2 regions of the Methylobacterium sp. WL1 genome follow, and region 2 is predicted to be linked to the other one. Evidence: predicted binding sites of a transcription regulator. Region 2 holds the regulator's gene; the other holds the start of a gene.

Evidence for each region. The regulator PhoB, encoded in region 2, activates phosphate uptake and scavenging genes when phosphate is short. The targets are predictions, from matches to a motif close to TGTCATNNANCTGTCAT.
Region 1: FVA80_RS27480 (UDP-2,3-diacylglucosamine diphosphatase) is a predicted target of PhoB. The motif match lies at 4,074-4,090, and genes of this name have one in related genera.

The regions. Positions count from the first base shown of each region.
Region 1 is NZ_CP042823.1:5,636,671-5,644,415, forward strand. It holds gene FVA80_RS27465 (membrane-bound PQQ-dependent dehydrogenase, glucose/quinate/shikimate family) at 1-1,343, shown strand, start outside; gene FVA80_RS27470 (ribonuclease HII) at 1,471-2,109, opposite strand; partial or broken gene FVA80_RS27475 (glycosyltransferase family 1 protein) at 2,151-3,198, opposite strand; gene FVA80_RS27480 (UDP-2,3-diacylglucosamine diphosphatase) at 3,210-4,025, opposite strand; gene FVA80_RS27485 (aminotransferase class V-fold PLP-dependent enzyme) at 4,580-5,788, shown strand; gene FVA80_RS27490 (D-2-hydroxyacid dehydrogenase) at 5,892-6,836, shown strand; gene FVA80_RS27495 (NADP-dependent methylenetetrahydromethanopterin/methylenetetrahydrofolate dehydrogenase) at 7,028-7,745, shown strand, end outside.
Region 2 is NZ_CP042823.1:2,471,262-2,479,006, forward strand. It holds gene FVA80_RS12080 (aminopeptidase P family protein) at 1-930, shown strand, start outside; gene FVA80_RS30505 (hypothetical protein) at 956-1,102, shown strand; gene FVA80_RS12085 (protein-disulfide reductase DsbD domain-containing protein) at 1,363-3,516, shown strand; gene phoB (phosphate regulon transcriptional regulator PhoB) at 3,562-4,257, opposite strand; gene phoU (phosphate signaling complex protein PhoU) at 4,432-5,154, opposite strand; gene pstB (phosphate ABC transporter ATP-binding protein PstB) at 5,470-6,285, opposite strand; gene pstA (phosphate ABC transporter permease PstA) at 6,308-7,204, opposite strand; gene pstC (phosphate ABC transporter permease subunit PstC) at 7,217-7,745, opposite strand, start outside.

The sequences.
Region 1 (7,745 bases), 3.1 Mb from region 2:
TCGGCGGCCGGGTCGCCGACAACATCGAGACCGGGGAGCCCGGCGGCGTGGTCCGCGCCTACGCTGTCGGCACCGGCGACCTGCGCTGGGCCTGGGATCCGGGCAACCCGGTGACCACGCGCCTCCCGCCTCCCGGTGAGACCTATACGCGGGGTACGCCGAACGTCTGGACCAGCATGGCCTACGACTCGGCCCTGGGCCTGATCTACGCGCCCACCGGCAACGCGACGCCCGACTTCTTCGGCGGCCACCGGACAGCCCAGGACGATGCCACCAACTCGTCGATCTTCGCCCTCGACGCGGCGACCGGGCGGCCGCGCTGGCACGTCCAGCTCGTGCACAAGGATCTGTGGGACTTCGACGTCCCGGCCCAGCCGGCCCTCTACGACCTGCCGGACGGGAAGGGTGGCACCGTGCCGGGGCTGATCGCGGCGACCAAGCACGGCCAGATCTTCCTGCTGAACCGCGAGACGGGCGCCCCGATCGCGCCGATCACCGAGCGGCCGGTCCCGCAGGGCAGCGTGCCCGGCGAGCGCTATGCGCCGACGCAGCCCCACTCGGACATGCCGTCGATCGGCGCCGAGACCCTGACGGAAGCCGACATGTGGGGGGCGACGCCCTTCGACCAGCTCCTGTGCCGGATCCAGTTCAAGGCCATGCGCCACGAGGGGACCTTCACCCCGCCGGGCTTCGACACCGCCCTCCAGATGCCGGGATCGCTCGGCGGCATGAACTGGGGCAGCACCGCCATCGACATGACGCGGGACTACCTGATCGTGAACGACATGCGGCTGGGCCTGTGGAACCGGCTGATCCCCAGGGAGCAGGTCGAGACCGGCAAGGCCGCCGGCACCGAGATGGGCCTGTCGTCCATGCGCGGCACGCCCTACGTCTCCCTCCGGAACCGCTTCGTGTCGGCGCTGAACATCCCGTGCCAGAAGCCGCCGTTCGGCACGCTGACGGCCATCGACCTGAAGGCCCGCCGCATCGCCTGGCAGGTCCCGCTCGGCACGGTGGAGGATACCGGGCCGCTGGGGATCAAGATGCACCTGCCGATCCCGATCGGCCTGCCCTCGCTCGGCGGTTCGCTGGTGACCGGCTCGGGCCTGATCTTCTTCGCCGGGACGCAGGATTATTACCTGCGGGCGTTCGAGGCCGGGACCGGCCGCGAGGTCTGGAAGGGCCGCCTGCCGGTGGGCAGCCAGGGCGCGCCGATGACCTACCGGTCCCCGAAGACGGGCCGCCAATACGTCGTGATCACGGCCGGCGGTGCCCGCCAATCGCCTGACCGCGGCGATTACGTGGTCGCCTACGCGCTGCCGGCCGAAGCCGGATCGAAGTGATCCGGTCCGCCCTGGGTCACGACGGGGTTTCCAAAGGGCTCAGTCCTTTGGCTGGGTTCGGGGGCGGAGCCCCCGAGGCCCGCAGGGTTCCACCCTGCACCCGCACAAGGTCTCGACCTTTTGAACCCTAGCCGAACCCGCGGGTGAAGCTGAGGCGGTGGTGCGGGCTTCGGCCCAACGCCGTCAGGCCGGCCCGGTGCAGGGCCGTGCCGTAGCCGACGTTGCGCTCCCAGCCGTAGCCCGGGTGGCGCTCGGCCAGCCGGCGCATCAGGTCGTCTCGGAAGACCTTGGCGACGATCGAGGCGGCAGCGATCTGCGGCACGAGGCCGTCGCCGCCGATGACGGCCCGGCCCGGCAGGCCCGGCAGGGCGTCCCGGCCATCGACCAGGACCGGCGCCGCGACCCCGAGGCGCGCCACCGCCCGCGCCATGGCGTCGAGGGTTGCGGCGCGGATGTTGATGCGGTCGATCAGGGCCCGGGAGCCCGCCGCCACGGCGACCCGGGCATGGGTCCGGATCAGCGGCGCCAGATGCGCGCGGACTGGTTCGGGCACGCGCTTGCTGTCGTCGAGGGCTGCCAGCAGGGCCGGTGGGATCGCCGCGGGGTCGAACCAGACCGCCGCCACCACCACGGGGCCGCACAGCGCGCCGCGCCCGACCTCGTCACAGCCGATCACCGCGGGGTAATCCGCGGCCCGGGCCGGATCGAACGGTGGGGTGAGGGCGGGTTGTGTTCGTTTCGCGGACGGCTGTTTCTGAACGGGCATGATGGCGCCGTCCTGCCATCTGGCGCCGCCGCCGTCACGGCTCAGGCGGCGTTCCGGGTGCTCCGCTCGCCGCCATGCGCCTCGATGATGTTGCCGAAGAACTGGTCGGCGCTGACGTCCCAGCCGCGGCGCAGCGCCTCCTGCCTGCACTCGGCCCGGGACAGGCGCAGCGCCGCGAGGGCCGCCGCACGCAGGTCCTGGTCCAGGATGCCGACCCGGGTCCCGCTCAGCACGTCGTTGGGGCCGGGCACCGGGAAGGCCGCGATCGGCAGGCCGCTGGCCATCGCTTCCAGCAGCACGATGCCGAACGTGTCGGTGAGGCTCGGGAACACGAAGGTGTCGCAGGCGGCGTAGACGGACGCGAGCGCTGCCCCGGTCCGGGTGCCGAGGAAGCGCGCCTCCGGGGCCAGGGCCTGCAGGCGCGCCCGGTCCGGCCCGTCCCCGACCACGACCTTCGTGCCGGGCAGGTCGAGGCTCAGGAAGGCCGCGAGGTTCTTCTCCACGGCAAGCCGGCCGACATACAGGAACAGTGGCCGGGGCAGGCCGGCGAGGTCCGCCGGCGGCGGCTCGCCGGGGGGCGGCCGGCCGGAACCGCTCGGTGTCGACCCCGCGGGTCCAGCGCATCAGCTGGGAGAAGCCTCTCGCCTCCAGTTCCGCCTGCAGAGAGACGGTGCTGACCATGGTCCCGCGGGCCGCCCCGTGGAAGCGGCGCAGATAAGCGTAGGACCACGCCTCCGGCACCGGGAGGCGGGCGGCGAGGTATTCCGGAAACCGGGTGTGATAGCTCGTGGTGAACGGCAGGTCGTTGGCCAGGCAGTGCCGCCGGGCCGCGAAGCCGATGGGTCCCTCGGTGGCGATGTGGACGTGGCTCGGGCGTTCGGCCGCCCAGCGCTCCGCCACCCGGTCCCGCCCGGCCAAGGCGAGGCGGATCTCCGGGTAGCCCGGCAGGGGCAGGGAGCGGAAATCGGCCACCGAGAGCAGGGCCGTCTCGAAGCCGTGCTCGGGCGCCCGGCGGACCATCTGCTCCAGGGAGCGGACCACGCCGTTGACCTGCGGATGCCAGGCGTCGCTGGCGATGAGGAGCTTCACGCGTGGGGTCCTCACGCCACCGCGCGCCGGCCGTCCACCGGCCGCGGCGCAGCTTCGGCCTCGCGGGCCCGCAGGATGCTGGGATAATGCAGCACCTCGATCCGGCCGTCGTAATGCTCGATCAGGCCGGTGCAGGATTCAACCCAGTCGCCGGTGTTCAGGTAGCGCAGGTCGCCAATCGCCCGGTCGGCGGCGTGGTGGATGTGCCCGCAGATCACCCCGTTCGCGCCCTGGCGGCGAGCCTCCTCGGCCAGGATGGTTTCGAACCGGCCAATGAAGCTAACGGCGTTCTTCACCCGCAGCTTCGCCCAGGCCGACAGCGACCAATAGGACAGGCCGGCCCGCCGCCGGATCCGGTTGATCACGGTGTTGAGAGTCAGCGCCAGGGTGTAGGCGCCGTCGCCCAGATGGGCGAGCCAGGGCGAGTGCCGCACCACCATGTCGAACTGGTCGCCGTGGATGACCAGGTAGCGCCGCCCGTCGGCCGCCTCGTGGATCGCGGTCTCGGCGATCTCGATGCCGCCGAAATTCGTGCCCACGTAGTCCCGCAGGAACTCGTCGTGGTTGCCCGGCAGGTAGACGATCCTGGTGCCCTTGCGGACCTTGCGCAGAAGCTTCTGGACGACGTCGTTGTGCGCCTGCGGCCAGTACCAGCCGGAGCGCAGCTGCCAGCCGTCCACGATGTCCCCGACCAGGTAGACCGTGTCGGCGTCGTAATCCCTCAGGAACGACAGAAGGAGGCCGGCCTGGCAGCCGCGCGTCCCGAGATGCAGGTCGGACAGGAACAGCGTCCGGACCCGGACCGGCATCTCCTCATCCTCGGCCACGTCACCCTCCCGGCGGTCGAACGGTGCCGGGATCCAGAGCGCGATCACGTCTCAGTTTGATGACGCGGGCTTGAATCGCTGTGGGGTGTCTTGGTGCGCCGCAACGGAAGTTCTCAAGTTCCGATAGCTGACGTTGCGATGCACAAAAAATTTTTTTACCGAGATCCCGAAGTTTTTCCGGTTTTGCTTCCCAGCTTCGCCGCCTCATAATACCAGGCGACCGGTGGCTCGGCGTGAGCCGGGCCGGACGCGTATAGGAAGGCGGCGAGGGCGGCCAGGGTGCCTTGAGACGAGGCGCCGTAGACCGGGACGGCATTTCGGAGGCGACCGGCGCGGGGGCGCGCCGCGACGCGAGCGGCAAGACGCCGCCTGCCGCTCCGCTGAGCCCTCCGATCCACGGATGACACGGATGGCGTTCGGGGGAGTTGCGGCCCGTACCGCGCCCGCCGGCACCGCGTGCAGGAAGCTCGAGAAGGCCGCCGAAGGCGCCGAGAACGTTTGAACAAACCAGCGCGGGTCCGCCCGCGCGCAACAGAGTTTTTGGAGGAAACACCATGGCCGCAACCCGGCGCCCCGGTCGCAACCATCTCTTCATCCCGGGCCCCACGAACATCCCGGATCGCGTCCTGCGCGCGATGCACGTGCCGTCCGAGGATCACCGCTCGCCGAGCTTTCCCGAGCTGGTGAAGCCGCTGCTGCAGGATTCCAAGATGGTGTTCGGCTCGACCGCCGGAACCGTCATCCTGTTCCCGTCCTCGGGCACCGGCATCTGGGAATCGGCGCTGTCCAATACCCTGTGCCGCGGCGACAAGGTGCTCACCTCCCGCTACGGCCAGTTCAGCCACCTCTGGGTCGACATGGCCCAGCGCCTCGGCCTCGACGTGATCGTCCAGGACGAGGACTGGGGCGCCGGCGCCGATCCGCAGAAGATCGGGGAGGCCCTGCGCGCCGACAAAGATCACGCCATCAAGGCCGTGATGGTGGTCCACAACGAGACCGCAACGGGCGTCACCAGCGATATCGGCGCGGTGCGCAAGGCGATCGACGCCGCCGGCCACCCGGCGCTGCTGTTCGTGGACGGCATTTCGTCGATCGGCTCGCTGCCGTTCAAGATGGACGAATGGGGCGTCGACTGCGCCATCGCGGGCTCGCAGAAGGGCTTCATGCTCCCGGCCGGCCTCGGCCTGATCTGCATCAGCCCGAAGGCGCTTAAGATCGCCGAGGGCGGCACCGGCCGGAACGACCGGCTCGGCCACGCCTACTTCGCCTGGAAGGACCAGCTGGCCGCCAACGCCACCGGCTACTTCCCCTACACCCCCGTCCTGCCGCTGCTCTACGGCCTGCGCGAGGCCCTGGCGATCGTGAAGGAGGAGGGGCTGGAGAACGTCTACCACCGCCATCACGTGCTCGCCGAGGCGACTCGTCAGGCGGTGGCGGCATGGGGCCTCAAGACCTGCGCCAAGGAGCCGAAGTGGAACTCCGACACGGTCACGGCGATCGTGGTCCCGGAGGGCGCCGACGCCGCCAAGGTGATCAGCCACGCCTACGAGCGCTACAACCTCTCGCTGGGTGCCGGCCTGTCGAAAGTCGCTGGCAAGGTGTTCCGTATCGGCCACCTGGGCGACCTGAACGAGCTGTCGCTGCTGGGTGCCATCGCGGGCGCCGAGATGGCCATGATCGATTGCGGCATCAAGGTCACGCCGGGCTCCGGCGTCGCCGCCGCCTCCAGCTACCTGCGCGAGAATCCGCTTCACAAGGCGTGATTGATGCACGCTGCCGGGGCGGGGCCGGGTTGCCGGCCCCGCCCCGGCGCGCAAGTAAGAACAAGAATCCCGAGGAAGTCGCCCGTTGCCCGAGAGGGGATCTATGACCAAGAAGATCGTGTTCCTGGACCGTGAGTCCCTCGACGCGACGGTCCGACCGTTCAACTTCCCGCACGATTACGTCGAGCACGAATCGACCTGGACGCCGGAGGACACGGTGTCCCGCCTCCAGGGCGCCGAGATCGCGCTGATCAACAAGGTCCCGATGCGGGCCGAGACCCTGAAGCAGCTCCCCGACCTGAAGCTCATCGCGGTGGCCGCCACCGGCACCGACGTGGTCGACAAGGCCCAGGCCAAGGCCCAGGGCATCACGGTCGTCAACATCCGCAACTACGCGTTCAACACTGTGCCCGAGCACGTAGTCGGGCTGATGTTCGCGCTCCGCCGGGCGATCGTGCCCTACGCCAACTCGGTTCGGCGCGGCGACTGGGCGAAGTCCACGCAGTTCTGCTACTTCGACTACCCGATCTACGACATCGCCGGTTCGACGCTCGGCATCGTCGGCTACGGAGCGCTCGGCAAGTCGATCGGCAAGCGCGCCGAGGCGCTGGGCATGAAGGTCCTGGCCTACGACGTGTTCCCGCAGGACGGCCTGGTCGATTTCGAGACGATCCTGACGCAGTCCGACGTGATCACGCTGCATGTTCCGCTCACCCCCGACACCAAGGGGATGATCGGCGCCGCCGAACTCAAGCGGATGAAGAAGAGCGCCATCCTGATCAACACCGCCCGGGGCGGTCTGGTGGACGAGGCCGCGCTGCTGGCCGCGCTGAAGGACGGCACCATCGCGGGCGCGGGCTTCGACGTGGTCGCGCAGGAGCCGCCGAAAGACGGCAACATCCTGTGCGAGGCTGACCTGCCGAACCTGATCGTGACCCCGCACGTCGCCTGGGCCAGCAAGGAGGCGATGCAGATCCTCGCCGATCAGCTCGTCGACAACGTCGAGGCGTTCGTCGCCGGCAAGCCGCAGAACGTGGTCGAGGCTTGAGACGCGGCGGCTGACGTCACGGCCCGTCATTCCGGGGCGCCGCAGGCGTGCCCGGGATCCAGATCCGCCGACGACGCTAGACCTCGCTCAACCTGCGGTTCTCGGTCCCGGGCTTTGCCGCGCGGCCCCGGGATGACAGGGCGAGTGCATTGAACACGTGATGCCCGCGAACCGGGCAGAGGAATGAAAACATGAAGAAGCTGCTGTTCCTGTTCGACACCGATGCGATGCCGAACGTGTTCGACACGGTGGTCGGCTACGACGGCGGTGCCGACCACATCACCGGCTACGGCGGCGTGACCCCGGAGAATGTCGGCGCCCTGGTCGACGGCACGATCTACACCCGCGGCGGCTCCGAGAAGAAGTCGACGGCGATCTTCGTCGGCGGCGGCAGCATGGCGGCCGGCGAGGAACTGTTCACCGCCGTCAAGAAGCGCTTCTTCGGCCCGTTCCGGGTCTCGTGCATGCTCGATTCGAACGGCTCCAACACCACGGCCGCCGCGGGCGTCGCCCTGGTGGCCAAGGCCGCCGGCTCGCTCCAGGGCAAGACGGCCGTCGTCCTGGCCGGCACCGGCCCGGTGGGCATGCGCTCCGCCGCGCTTCTGGCCGGCGAGGGCGCGGACGTGACCATCGCGGGCCGCGCGCTGGACAAGACCCAGGCCGCCGCCGAGCAGATCAACAAGCGCTTCAAGGTCAACGTGAAGGCCGCCGCGACCCCCGACGAGGCCTCGCGCATCGCGCTCGTGAAGGGCAAGAACCTCGTGTTCACCGCCGGCGCCATCGGCGTCGAGCTGCTGCCGGAGGCCGCCTGGGCGCAGGACTCGGCGATCGAGTTCGTGGCCGACTACAACGCGCAGCCCCCGACCGGCGTCGGCGGCATCGACGTGATGGACAAGGGCAAGGATCGCA
Region 2 (7,745 bases):
GGCGGGACCGCCGATATCGGCAAGGACCCGATCACCGGCATGAAGGCGGTCAAGAACGCCGCCGAGATCGCTGGCGCGCGCGCCGCCCACACCCGCGACGGCGCCAGCGTCGTGCGCTTCCTGGCTTGGCTCGACGGCGCCGCCGCCACGGGGGGCTTGAGCGAGATCGCCGCCGTGGAGGCCCTGGAGGATTTCCGCGCGGCCGGCGGCGACCTGCGCGACGTGTCGTTCCCGACAATCTCGGGCTCCGGCCCGAACGGGGCGATCGTGCATTACCGGGTTACGCGCACAAGCGACCGGACCGTGCGGGCCGGCGAGCTGTTCATGATCGATTCCGGGGCTCAATACCCGGACGGCACCACCGACATCACCCGGACGGTCGCGGTCGGCGCGCCGACGGATGCGATGCGCGACCGCTTCACCCGGGTGCTGAAGGGACATATCGCCATCGCCCGGGCGGTGTTCCCAAAGGGCACGACCGGCGCCCAGATCGACGCATTCGCCCGCGCTCCGCTGTGGCAGGCCGGGCTCGATTTCGACCACGGCACCGGTCATGGCGTCGGCGCCTTCCTGTCGGTGCATGAGGGTCCGCAGCGCATCGCTAAGACCGGGACCGTGGCGCTGGAGCCCGGCATGATCCTGTCGAACGAGCCGGGCTACTACGCCCCGGGCGCCTACGGCATCCGGATCGAAAACCTCGTCCTCGTCGAGCCCCGTGAGATCCCTGAAGGCGAACGCCCGATGCTCGGCTTCGAGACCCTGACGCTCGCACCCTACGATCGGCGGCTGATCCGCCCGGACCTGCTCGAGCCGGAAGAGCGGGCCTGGATCGACGCCTACCACACCCGGGTGCGCGACACACTGGCGCCGCTCGTCGATGCCGGAACCCGCGGCTGGTTGGACCGCGCCACTGCGCCTCTGGCGCTCTGATCCGGGCGCCTTCGAGTGCGCCCCGGTGCAGAACGTGCGCCTCGGCCACACGCAAGGATCGGATGGTGACGATGTCCGGCGGGTCCAGCTGATCGTCTGCGACGACGCCACCGACCCGCTCGACGGTGACAAGCTTTGCGACGTCGGCTTGGCGATACGCAAAGCTCTTTAGACGGCCGGCGAAACGCTGCGCGTCATCGCCGAGCACGGCGAACAGCGCGAGCTCCACGAACTCAGTGAAGGGTCGCCCTCTCCCTCATCCTGTTCGAGCCCCGCTGAGCGCCTCAGCGGCGTCGTGGCCGATGGCTCATGGGCTGGAGCGCAGGACAGGGCCCGAACCGGCGCGCTATAAGGCCCGTCACGAGACGACCCGCCTGCGTCTCGGAGATGACGCGGGTGAAACCGCGGCCGACCCGCGCGCGAAGGGACAGCATGATCCGCCGCCTCGCATTCCTTGTCCTGGCCCTTACCGCAAGCCTGTCGGCCGCGTCGGCGCAAGGCTTCCGCACGCCACCCGACTTGGTGCGGTCGAGCCTCGTGGCCGAGCCGATCGCGGTGGCCGGGGCGCAGCCGTTCACCCTGGCGGTGCGGATGCAGGTGAAGCCGGGCTGGCACGTCTACTGGCGCAACCCGGGCGATTCCGGTCTGCCCCCCGAAGTGACCTGGACCTTGCCGGCGGGCTTCAACGCCGGCGCGATCCGGTGGCCCGCCCCCGAGCGCATCGCGATCGCGACGCTGATGAACTACGGCTACGAGGGCGAGGTCACCCTGCTCGTGCCGGTCACGCCGCCGCCGAGCCTCGACCCGGCCGATCCGGTGCGGATCCAGGCCAAGCTGACCTACCTGGTCTGCGAGACCGAATGCGTCCCGGGCTCCGCCGACCTCGCCTTGACCCTGCCGGTGGGCGAGCCCCGGCCAGATGCCGGGCAGGCTGCCATGTTCGAGCGGGCTCGCACCGCATTGCCCGCCCCTGCGCTCTGGCCGCTGCAACTCTCGAGTCAGGGCGACACGCTGCAACTCGACTTCGCCGCGGCCGGCCTAAAGCCCGAGTCTATCAAGGCTGCATCGTTCTTCCCCTATTCCGAGACCGCCATCGACAACGCCGCCGTCCAGGTGATGCGCGTCGACGCATCCGGCCTGCACCTCACCCTCGCGCGGAGCACCCCGACGGACCCGGCACCGGCCGCCCTGCCGGGCGTGCTCACCGTGGAGGAGACGACCGGCGCCGAAACGCATCGCCTGGCCTTCGCGTACGGGGACGAGCCGGTTGCACCGGTCCCAGTGGCTGCACCCGAGGCTTCCGCCGCAGCCCAACCGGTCGCCCCGGCCTTCGACGCGCTGACCCTGGCGACCGCGGCGGGCCTGGCCTTTCTGGGCGGGCTGATCCTCAACCTGATGCCCTGCGTCTTTCCCGTCCTGTCGATCAAAGTGCTCGGCCTCGTCCGGCATGCCGGCGAGAGCGCGGCGCGCGTGCGCCTGCACGGCCTCGCCTACACGGCTGGGGTGATGGCAAGCTTCCTAGGCCTTGCAGGCTTGCTGCTCGCCCTCAAGGGCGGCGGGGCCGCGATCGGCTGGGGCTTCCAGCTGCAATCGCCGGCCGTGGTGGCCGGGCTCGCCTATCTGCTGCTCGCCATGGGCCTGAGCCTTTCGGGGGTTGTCCATGTCGGCGGTCGGCTCACCGCCATCGGAGACGGGCTCGCCCGGCGCTCGGGTCTCAGCGGCTCATTCTTTACGGGCGTTCTCGCGACCCTGGTGGCAACCCCCTGCACGGCACCGTTCATGGGCTCGGCCGTGGGCTTCGCGCTGACCCAGAGCGCCGGCGTCGCGCTCGCGGTGTTCGCCAGCATGGGCTTGGGCCTCGCCCTGCCCTTCCTGGCGCTGACCCTGTGGCCGCCGGCGCTGCGGGCGCTGCCGCGGCCGGGCGCCTGGATGGAAACCCTGAAGCAGGTTCTGGCTTTCCCGGTCTACGCAACGGTGGCGTGGTTGATCTGGGTCCTGGCCCAGCAGGTCGGCCCGCAGGGGCTTCTGGTGGGGCTGATCGGCCTCGTGCTGGTGGGCTTCGCGGCTTGGGCCTGGGAGCACGGGCGCGCCGCCGCTTCGCGGGTCGGACCCGGCGTCCAGGGCGTCGCGCTGCTGACGGTCGTCGCCGTCGGGGCATTGACCCTGACCCTCGATCGCGACCGGGCCGTGCCCGTCGCCCGTGCCGCCGCAGAGGGCGTCGAGCCCTTCACGCAGGCGCGTCTCGACGCCTTGGTGAACGCGCGGCGGCCGGTCTTCGTGAACATGACCGCCGCTTGGTGCATCACATGCGCGGTCAACGAGACGACCTCGTTGTCCACGAAGGCCGTGCGGGCCGCCATGAATGATCGGGGTGTGACCTACCTGAAGGGCGACTGGACCAACCAGAACCCCGAGATCACCCGCCTGCTGGAGGCGCATGGGCGCAGCGGCGTCCCGCTGTACCTGCTCTACACGGGCACTGGGGAGGCAAAGGTGCTGCCGCAGATCCTCACCGAGGGAACGGTGCTGGCGGCCTTGCAGGCGGTACCGGCCGCCTCCGGTAAGAGCGCAGCGCTGGCACGCTGACCGAGGAGGCAGGCGCGCCGTTCCGCCCCGACGGGCTGGAGGTCTTCAGGCTTCGAGGGAAAACGTCTCGTCGAAGGCGTATCCCGAGCCCCGCACGGTGCGGATCGGGTCGGCCTGCCGGGGGGCGTTGAGCGCCTTGCGCAGCCGCCCGACATGCACGTCCACGGTGCGCTCGTCGATGTAGACGTCGTGGCCCCAGACCCCGTCGAGGAGCTGTTCACGGGAAAAAACCCGGCCCGGCGCCAGCATCAGGAATTCGAGCAGCCTGAATTCGGTTGGCCCGAGATGGAGTTCCTCGCCGGCGCGCCGGACCCGGTGGCCGGAGCGGTCGAGCTCAATGTCGCCCGCCGCCAGACGGTCGGCGACGTGGGCCGGCTTGGCCCGACGCAGCAGCGCCCGAACGCGGGCCAGCAGTTCCGGCACCGAGAACGGCTTGACGATGTAGTCGTCGGCGCCGGTTCCGAGCCCGCGGACCCGGTCGCCTTCCTCGCCGCGCGCGGTGAGCATGATCACCGGCAGACGCTCGGTCTCGCGTCGGGCCCGGATGCGGCGGCACAACTCGATGCCCGAGAGGCCGGGCAGCATCCAGTCGAGCAGGACCAGATCGGGCGTGCGCTCGGCCAGGAGCAGTTCGGCGTCGTCACCGCGACTGGCCGAATCCACCAGGAATCCTTCGGCCTCCAGGTTGTAGCGCAGCAGGGTAGTCAGCGCCTCCTCGTCCTCGACGATCAGGACTTGCATGCTCACGTTCGATAACCTGTTCCGAATTCGGCACGCATCGAATCAACCGCGCCGGAGGGCCCGGACGCGCCGATGGTGCGGCAGGGGCCGCGATTCCTCAACCCACGCGCACTCCCACCGGGGCTTTGTCCCGCAGGTGGGAGTGCGCGCTGCGGAGGAACCGCGAACCGCATGTCACGGGGCCGTGGCGGCAGGCCCGACCGTCGCGTAGTTCGACGCGTCGTTCTTCGGCCGCTCGCCCGCCAGCGTCTCACCGGTGGCGAGGTAATGGATCGTCTCGGCGATATTGGTGGTGTGGTCGCCGATGCGTTCGACGTTCTTCGCGCAGAAGAGCAGATGCGTGCAGAACGAGATGTTGCGCGGATCCTCCATCATGTAGGTGAGGAGCTCGCGGAACAGCGAATTGTACAGGGCATCGATCTCGCCATCCCGCTCCCAGACATCGTAGGCCGCCTTGATGTCGCGGCTGGCATAGGCGTCGAGGATATCCTTGAGCTGAGCTTCCGCGAGGTCGCTCATGTGGCGCACGCCGAGCACGATCTTCTGCGCAGGCGCCTGATCGGAGATCGCGACGACCCGCTTGGCGACGTTCTTGGCGAGGTCGCCGATCCGCTCCAGATCGCCGGACACGCGGATTGCCGAGATGGTCTCGCGCAGGTCGATCGCCAGCGGCTGACGCCGGGCGATGAGCAGCACTGCCCGCTCTTCGATGTCACGCTGGAGCGCATCGAGGCGCTTGTCGGCGAGGATCACCGCCTGGGCGAGCGTATCGTCCCGGCGGACGAGGGCATCGGTCGCCTCGGCGGCCATCTTCTCGGCGACGCCGCCCATCTCGGAAATCGAGCGACGCAGGTCATCCAGGTCGGTGTCGTAGGAACTGACGATATGGCCGGGCATGGTGGATCCTTCGATGGCGTCCCGCAAACCTTGATCCGCGAGGTCTGGCGGAAACCCGCCGCTGCGATCACGGATACCGTTGTACGTTTCCCGGTACCCAGTCCCTTGGATAGTTCACGTCATGATGCGGAGCGGAGCAGATTTCGGAACGCGACAAAAACAACCGGAATAGGCCGATGTTCCCAGGTCAACGCAACATGCCTCGGAGTAGCGCCCGGTCGAATTCCGATCGGGCGCGGCTCCGCGTCTTGAGATCGACGCGCAAACATGTGCCGATCCGGTCATCAACTCTTCCGCGAAACTTCCGCGATTGGCTTAACCGAACCGCCCGGTGATGTAATCCTGGGTCCGCTGCTCCACAGGGTTCATGAACATGCGGTTGGTGGGGCCGAACTCGATCAATTCACCCAGGTACATGAAGGCGGTGAACTGCGAGATGCGCGCAGCCTGCTGCATGTTGTGCGTGACGATCACGATGGTGAACTCGTCGCGCAGCTGCTCGATCAGTTCCTCGATGCGGCCCGTGGAGATCGGGTCGAGCGCCGAGGTCGGCTCGTCGAACAGGATCACCTCCGGGCTCTGGGCCACGGTGCGGGCGATGCACAGGCGCTGCTGCTGGCCGCCGGAGAGCCCGGTGCCCGCCTGGCGCAGCTTGTCCTTCACCTCGTCCCAGAGGGCGGCCTTGCGCAGGGACTGCTCCACCCGCCCGTCGAGTTCGGATTTCGGCAGCTTCTCGTAGAGGCGCAGCCCGAAGGCCACGTTGTCGTAGATCGACATCGGGAACGGGGTGGGCTTCTGGAAAACCATGCCGATCCGCGAGCGCAGGTCGTTCAGGTCGACGGACGGGTCGAGGATGTTCTCGCCGTCGAGCATGATCTGACCTTCGGCCCGCTGCTCCGGGTAGAGGCTGTAGATCCGGTTGAAGCAGCGCAGCAGCGTGGACTTGCCGCAGCCGGACGGCCCGATCAGGGCCGTGACCTGGCGGTCGTGGAAGTTGATGTCCACGTTCTTCAGCCCGTGGAAGCTGCCGTAGTAGAAGTTCAGACCCTTCACGGCGATCCGGACCGCACCGCCCTCGTTGGCGTGGTTGCGGGTGAGATCGACCGTGGGGATCGCGGAAGCGGCGTTCATCGTCGTGTCCTCGAGAAGGGTCTTAGCGCGACATCTGCGGCTTGATGACGAGACGGGCGATGATCGACAGCACCAGGATCGTCGCGGTGATGAGGAGCGCCCCGGCCCAGGCGAGGCTCTGCCAGTTCGGATAGGGTGAGAGGGCGAACTGGTAGATCATGACCGGAAGGTTCGCGACGCCGCCCATGAGGTCGGGCGAGAACCACGAATTGTTGTTGAGCGCGGTGAACAGGAGCGGCGCGGTCTCGCCGGCGATGCGGGCCAGCGCCAGGATGATCCCCGTGACGATGCCGGCCGAGGCCGCCCGCCAGGTGACGCTGATGATCACCGTCGAGGGCGGGGCCCCGAGAGCGGCCCCGGCCTCGCGCAGGGTGCCGGGCACCAGGCGCATCATGTCCTCGGTGGTGCGTACGATCACCGGCACGGCGATGATGGCGAGCGCCACGCCGCCGGCCCAGCCCGAATAGGTCCCCATCGGCCGCACCATCAGGGTGTAGACGAACAGGCCGATCAGGATCGACGGCGCCGAGAGCAGGATGTCGTTGAGGAAGCGGATCAGCCCGGCGATCTTCGAGAACCGGCCGTACTCGGCCAGGTAGGTCCCGGCCATGACGCCGACCGGCGTCGCGATCGTGATCCCGATCCCGGTGAGCACCAGGCTACCCAGGATCGCGTTGGCGATGCCGCCGCCCTCGGAGCCGGGGCCCGGGGTCGGGTGCATGAACATGGCGGGCGTGAAGCCCTGCACGCCCTGGATGATCAGCATCAGCAGGATCGAGCCGAGCACCACGGCGCCCACGATCGTGGCGACCAGGCAGGCGGTGCGCAGCACGCGGTCGGCGATCCGCCGGCTGGGGCGGACCCGTCCGGAGCGGCGCGGCGCGGCGGTGTTGAAGGCCATGGGGTTGGACGCGTCCATCGAGAGCCCTCCTCAGGCAGCTTTGACGCGGCGCGTCAGCAGCCGGGCGATGATGAGCACCACGAAGGTGATGATGAAGAGGATGCAGCCCAGGGCCATCAGGGCGTTGAGCTGGAGACCGTCGGCCTCGTTGAACTCGTTGGCGATGCGCGATGCGATGGTCGAGCTCGGGTCGAAGATCGAGGCCGAGAGGCGGTTGGCGTTGCCGATCACGAAAGTCACCGCCATGGTCTCGCCGAGGGCGCGGCCGAGGCCGAGCATGATCGCGCCGATGATCGAGACGGAAGCCTGCGGCACCAGCACGTGGCGGACCACCTCCCAGGTCGTGCAGCCGATGCCGTAGGCGCTCTCGCGCAGAACGGTCGGGATCTGGTCGAGCATGTCGCGGGCGATCGAGGCGATGAACGGCACGATCATGATCGCCAGGATGATGCCGGCGGTGAACACGCCGACCCCGGACGGGACCCGGGCGTAGAACAGCGTGCCGACGATCGGCAGGCCCTCGACGATGTTCGATACCGGGATCTGGACGAAGCGCGCG